Regions from separate parts of the Oceanobacillus sp. AG genome, predicted to be linked through region 2. Evidence: riboswitches for the same ligand, from Rfam matches in the RefSeq annotation. Region 2 holds a riboswitch; each other region holds the start of a gene.

Region 1 (2,274 bases), on a different contig from region 2:
ATACTTGATCGCGAGCGTTACATAATGTTTTGCCTGTTTAACCGCAATGTTAAGAGGGAGGCCTTGGCTTAGATTAGCAGTTATCGCTGCTGCATACGTACAACCTGTACCATGTGTATTATTTGTATTTATTCGGGGAGCCGAAAAGCTATGGATCCTTGAACCATCATAAAGGAAATCAACCGCATCGCCTTCGCGGTGACCGCCTTTAACTAGTGCAGCTTTCGCGCCAAAATTTTTCACAAGCATTTCGGCAGCCTGCTTCATGTCCTCATCGGTTTCAACTTTTTCATCTATTAGATATTCTGTTTCTGGAATATTTGGAGTTACAATTGTTGTAAGAGGGAGCAAATTCTTCCGCAAATAATTACGGGAATCGCGTTCAATCAATGTGTCACCGCTTGTGGCAACCATGACCGGGTCCATAACATAAGGTGCATCCAAATGCTTAATTTTATTATAAATCATTTTCATCATATCCTGATTGGCAATCATCCCTGTTTTAAATGCATGGATAGGCATATCAGAAATAATCGAGTCTAGTTGCTGTTCGATCATTTCTAGAGAGACGTGGGAAACAGCTTGAACACCTGTCGTGTTTTGGGACACGATGGAGGTGATAACCGACATCCCATAAGTTTTCAATTCCTGAAACGTTTTCAGATCGGCGTGAATTCCAGCACCGCCGCTCGGGTCCGTACCCGCTATCGTTAGAGCACATGCAACATTCTTCATTGAACATTCTCCTTCATCAACTTACTCATTTTAATTTTTTATTAAGCCCTTGGTGTAAACTTTAGATACAACGAGCAGTCCAAGAATTGCTCCAGATATACTGCTTACAAGGAATGGGGGGATGAAAACAAATGCACCGGCCGATGTCCCCATAAATACATAAGCAAATGGCACTGCAAATAATGCACCAATAACCCCACTGCCAATCCCTTCACCTAATGCGGCGAGCGATTGCTTCTTGGTTTGCTTATACAGGAACCCTGCAAGAAAAGCGCCGACCATTGCACCTGGGAAGGCTAATAAGGTTCCTAGTCCGAGCATATTGCGTAATAGACTGATCATGAAAGCAATAATGACTGCCGGACCGGGTCCCAAGGTGACAGCGGCTACGACATTAATCGCATGCTGTACTGGATAAGCGCGGGCTACACCGGCAGGAAACCAGATTAATTGTGCGCTGATTGTTCCAATTGCGATAAAGACGGCCATCGTCGTGATGAGACGGGTTTTATTCATACTTGACCTCCAATCTTAAGGGGTAAAATCAACCAATTAAAAAGCCAGGTCATGATTAGACCTGGCTTCACAAGAAAATAGTTATGAGAACAATCTCACTACTTCCCTACGCTGGCATTAACCAGATCAGGTCGATAAGAGTCGGAAACACACTTTCCTCTCAGCCCAGTTAGGGCACCCCTAGTAGTTTCATATTATTTAGTTCGAATCTAGCATAGCAAAAGTTTTCATAAATGTCACATGTTTTGAAAAAAGGTATAGACAAGAACCAGTTTTCTCTATGGCTTCACTAGGATACTTGTCCACCTCAATTTCTCCAACCCGGTAAGCTTATAAATGGATTGCACGGATTCGGTTAGCAAAACGGGGAATGATTTCAGTTGGTGTTATCACGCATTAAATCGAGCATAAACTGTCCGACATAGCGTGCGAATTCCTTATTTGAGCATAGTAATAAAGGTTGACTCCTTCTTCTTTAAGGCGGTTAAATAAAAAGACGGACAGCTAAACCATGAAGGTTTAGCTGTCCACTTATTAATCAATCGCCCCAAAGTTGACAATTGTCACATCGATATCAAATTCTATTTTGGCATCTTGATATTTTTCCATCCATTCCTTGTTAGTCGTCTTACTTCCTTTTCTTGAAGTGATATACTTTCTCCCAAGACCCAATGCATCTGAGTTTACTTCTTGAAGTTTCGCGAATAGGTTTTCATATTCTCTTACAAAGTATTTCTCTATATCACGTTCGAATTTCCGAGAAGTATCTTCTGATTTAATGTCCATTGGGATTGAGGTTTCTAATAATTCCAGTTTCATTGTGATATCTGCCTTAAACGCTAACGAATCAGAGTCGACAATTTTTATTTTCCCTTTACCTGTATTAAGCATTAAAGAAAGATAAATCGAATCTTCAATTTCTGACGGTTCTCCTTTATAAGCAATTATCTCGTCCAGATAATTTTCACGAGGGACGCCTACATCAATTGGGGTTCCTCTCAAACGCTGTCTCAATAAATTAGC
Region 2 (2,274 bases):
TAAGGCATAGCCGCGAAGGACCCCAGTTTTTGCTAATTTGTCACTCAACCATTTCCCTAGGACACCCGCGAGAAGGGCACCACTGATGATGCGAACAGCTAACATCGCTATAAGTAATGCAGGGGCTAACGCGATATTTCCGGATGAAAATAAATTCCAAGTGAAACTGAAAACGGCTGCAAAGACACCGGAAAGAATTAAAATGCGTAAACGATAATCCTTCCATTTTGTTATTGCGAAGGCAAACTCTGCTCCTAAGCCTTGAATTGCAGCTGCTAGAATAAGTCCGGGTCCCGCGGCAGTTCCCAATAATACTTCGGTAACTCCTGCGATAAGTTCAGCTGTAAAGGCAACCCCCGGCTTCCGAATGATATAAGCTGCAACGATGGAAACAATGAACCAAATGCCAAAAATAATTTCATACCCAAACGGTGCGAGACCAAATGGAGCAAGAATATTACGAATACCTTGACCAACAAGAAAGAATGCTAAGTAAATGATCCCGAAGACGACACCTAATATCGACATGAGAACAATTTCTTTTAATTTCCAATGCTTTGTCATTTCACTTCTCCCTAGGTTTATTTTGTAGGACTGTTGGCGGAAAGGCTAAATGTCATGGTGACATGAGAGACTTTTTCTTGGACGAGTTCAAAGGATTCATGTAATGCATTGAAGATATCATGAACGTCTCCGTCTAATCTTGTTGCATAATGTGTAGAAGTAACCGTGACATTACGATGCTTTGATAGATTGATTTGTTCATAGATTTTATCCATGTAATCTTCATGCCCCATTGGATAAAGGGAAAATTTACAACCGGCGATTTGGAGGATCGCTTTCGCTTTTTCTTCGTTCAATGGTATGTCTGTTTCATCCATATACGCGTCAGCTTCCGTGTCACCAGGACAGCCGATGGAGAACGTACCATTCATAGCAACATGCTCCCCAGTATTCGCTGCATGTAGGAAGATTGCTTTTGCAACATCGAAAACATGGATCATTTTTCCGCGGATACACGTACTGACATCATCCGTTTCCTTCCAAACCTTGGAGGTATCAACCTCACTTAATGTTGATAGAATAATATCAACAAAATTATCACTCATCGGGTGCAGACTAAATTGACAACCTACAATACGACTAGTTCCACAATTGTTACGCATTCCAATCTCCTCCTATTGATAATAAAAAAACTGCATTCCTAAGGGGAATGCAGTTTACACATTAATTTTAACAACATAATATTCGTAAACTGCACTTCCCCACGCTAGTATTATCTAGATCGGGTAGTAAGGGTCGGATTAATCCTCTCAGCCACATGACGCAGCTCCCCTAGTGCTTATGTTTTGATATGCAGTTATTCTAATTCCAGATTGTATACATGTTTCGGTATTTTGTAAAGTATTTAATCAATTTTAATATCCGGTTTCTTCCAAAATATAGTGATAAGGAGACAGACGACAATAACGATCGAGCTGAAAACAAACGGATAATTGATATCTATATCAAATAAAACCCCACCAACTACTGGACCAAATACATTAGCAAGGGACGTGAAGAATGAGTTCATGCCGCCAACAAAACCTTGCTCATTCCCGGCGATTTTTGATAAATAGTTGGTAACAGCTGGACGAATCAGGTCAAACCCAATAAATACCGTGAAGGTTACCGCCATTACTTGCCAATAAGAATTAGCGAGTGTCATGGCAAAGACCAGCATAGCAGAAATGGCGAGCGACCAGCGAATAATATTGATTTCTCCGATCAACTTTGTTAACCAATCGAACAATACAACCTGGAAAATCGCTCCGATAATCGCACCACCTGTAATGGCAATCGCAATGTCAGAAGGAGTGAATCCGTGCTTATGATCAGTATAAAGGCTGAAGAAAGAATCAAACGCGGCAAGACCGAATGTTGAAATTAAAATAACAATAAAAGCGATGAAAAACATCGGCATAAACACTTTCCTCAAGCCACTTTTGCCGAGTTCTTCGGTCATATCAGCCATATCGTCTGTTTTCGACTTCGGCTCTTTTAAGGATAAAATCGAAACGAAAGCAACAATTAAACCACACGCCGCAGCAGAGAAGAACGGTACACGCGTACCAATCTCTGCTAAGAAGCCACCAATTCCTGGTCCGATAATAAATCCGGTACTAATCATCGCTGACATATAGCCGAGTGCTTTAGGCCGCGTTTTCAGCGTCGTAATATCCGCGATAAATGCGGTAACAGCAGGCATGATGAATGCGGCACTTATTCCTCCGA
Region 3 (2,274 bases), on a different contig from region 2:
CAATACCCGAACCAATAATAAGTGTTCCTAGCAATAACGGGGTAAGAATTGCGAAAGAGCGAATTAGAATACCGATAATGATTAAAAGTAAACCAATGATTAATGCAATTTCGCTTGTTAATTTTCTAGATAACTTTGGAACAATTGGTGATACAATGGCAAATGTAATCAGGGGTAAGCTTGTCAATAACCCTGCCGTTCCATTCGTAATATCAACGTCATCTCTGATTAAACGAATTAAAGGACCGATTGACGTAATAGCAGGCCGTAAGTTAAAAGCTACGAATATAATTCCAATTGTTAAAATAAGGTTCTGTAAATTAAAAGGACCTTTATTGATAGCATGATCTGTATTCTTCATGAAAGACCTTCTTTCAATCTATATTCCAATATTAAATAGGATATCATTCAAACAAACATACATCAATCATTGTTATTCGCTTGAAGCAAACATCCTAAATAATATTCTTTCTGGTATTCAAGTATAGATTTATTAGAAAATAAGCATTGCAACAATGGCGCCGTTCAGAAGATTTGCTAATGTAGCTCCGATTAGCGCTTTCATCATTAGTTTTTGAATTTGAGGTACCATATCTGATCGTTTGCCCGCGAGTCATTATGGTAGCTCAATGCTAGTTAAGTAAAACCAAAAACCGGACAAGGGGATACTTTTATAACTAAAATAGACATGTTTGTTTATAGATGCAAATATAATGTTGCTGACATACACTTTAAGCTGTTTTCTTTTTTTGAAGAGTAATTTCAACATGATGACGCTATATATGTAATCTAAATAAAACCCCCTAATAAGACACTTGAATATGCCTGTATTAGAGGGTTTTTCTTACTTACCGTCGAATCTTTTTTTTAGTATAACTGAAATTTTATTTTTAATTAATGATAATTAATTATGATAAAAAATGAGCTAAATAGTCCTGCATACATTTCGTTTTATCATAAGAAATCAAAATAGAAGAGAGTACATCAAACAGAGGTTGCAGTTTAACAATCAATATGACATACTAAACTTAATGTCTGAAAAACTCATATTTAATCACCACTAGGGGTGTTTTACTGAAAAACTGAGAGAGGTAATCCTCAACCCTTGAACTTGATCTAGTTTGAACTAGCGTAAGGAAGCGGTGAATAGAACAGATTGAAGAACATGTTTTTTCATGTAACTAATTTGTGTCTTATTCTAACCACTTCTATTTTCTAGGAGTGGTTTTTTTGTTTAGGGAGGTGAATGACTAGTTGTCTATTAAAATAAATTAGAGAGGGAGTTATCTAATGGATATAACGGTTGAACACTTATTAAAGCAAGTCGACGCAAGAAAAATGGAATTAATTGATTTATTATCAAAGCTCATTGAATATAATACATCTGCGCCTCCTGCTCGGAATACGAAAGATGCACAGAATTTTATCGCTGATTATTTACATCGAATGGGCTTTGAAATCGACATGTGGGACGTGTATCCAAATGACCCGAATGTTGTTGGTGTGAAAAAGGGAATAAAATCTACTACACATAATAGTCTCATCATCAATGGTCATATTGATGTAGCTGAGGCTCGTGAAGATGAAGTGTGGAAAACGAATCCATTCGAGCCGATTATCGAAGAAGATCGGATTATTGGTCGAGGAGCCGCTGATATGAAGGGCGGGCTTGCTAGTGCATTATTCGCAACGAAACTATTGAATGAAGCGGATATCGAATTGCCAGGAGATCTGATTTTCCAATCTGTTATAGGTGAAGAAGTTGGTGAGGCGGGTACGTTGCAATGTTGCGAGCGAGGGTATAATGCAGACTTTGCGCTTGTAGTAGATACGAGTGATTTACATATCCAAGGTCAAGGCGGTGTAATAACTGGGTGGATTACGGTAAAAAATCCGCGTACGTTTCATGATGCGATGAGAAGGAACATGATACATGCTGGCGGTGGTCTGCCTGAAGCGAGTGCAATTGAAAAGATGATGAAAGTTATAGAAGGCTTACAAGAGCTGGAGCGCTATTGGGCTGTAACGAAACAGTATGAAGGATATCCGGCGGGAACGAATACGATTAATCCTGCTGTAATTGAAGGGGGACGCCATGCGGCATTTATTGCTGATGAGTGTCGTTTATGGATCACGGTGCATTATTATCCGAATGAGACGCATGAACAAGTGAGTAAAGAAATAGAAGACTATATTCTTCGCATTGCCAAAGCAGATCCTTGGTTGTGCCATCATCCGCCTACTTTTGAATGGGGTGGAACTTCGATGATTGAA

What was found. Region 2 has a riboswitch for thiamine pyrophosphate ahead of GN217_RS12700 (YkoF family thiamine/hydroxymethylpyrimidine-binding protein). Riboswitches for the same ligand answer to the same signal wherever they lie in the genome.
Region 1: linked by a shared signal. The riboswitch ahead of thiW (energy coupling factor transporter S component ThiW) and the one ahead of GN217_RS12700 (YkoF family thiamine/hydroxymethylpyrimidine-binding protein) in region 2 are both predicted to bind thiamine pyrophosphate.
Region 3: linked by a shared signal. The riboswitch ahead of GN217_RS14300 (acetylornithine deacetylase) and the one ahead of GN217_RS12700 (YkoF family thiamine/hydroxymethylpyrimidine-binding protein) in region 2 are both predicted to bind thiamine pyrophosphate.

The regions. Positions count from the first base shown of each region.
Region 1 is NZ_WOWT01000015.1:75,776-78,049, forward strand. Features, by position in the region: gene thiD (bifunctional hydroxymethylpyrimidine kinase/phosphomethylpyrimidine kinase) at 1-735, opposite strand, end outside; gene thiW (energy coupling factor transporter S component ThiW) at 766-1,251, opposite strand; TPP riboswitch at 1,338-1,443, opposite strand; gene GN217_RS09745 (Ger(x)C family spore germination protein) at 1,786-2,274, opposite strand, start outside.
Region 2 is NZ_WOWT01000023.1:2,565-4,838, forward strand. Features, by position in the region: gene GN217_RS12695 (ECF transporter S component) at 1-564, opposite strand, end outside; gene GN217_RS12700 (YkoF family thiamine/hydroxymethylpyrimidine-binding protein) at 582-1,166, opposite strand; TPP riboswitch at 1,246-1,347, opposite strand; gene norA (multidrug efflux MFS transporter NorA) at 1,409-2,274, opposite strand, start outside.
Region 3 is NZ_WOWT01000027.1:45,216-47,489, forward strand. Features, by position in the region: gene GN217_RS14295 (CynX/NimT family MFS transporter) at 1-361, opposite strand, end outside; TPP riboswitch at 1,053-1,155, shown strand; gene GN217_RS14300 (acetylornithine deacetylase) at 1,291-2,274, shown strand, end outside.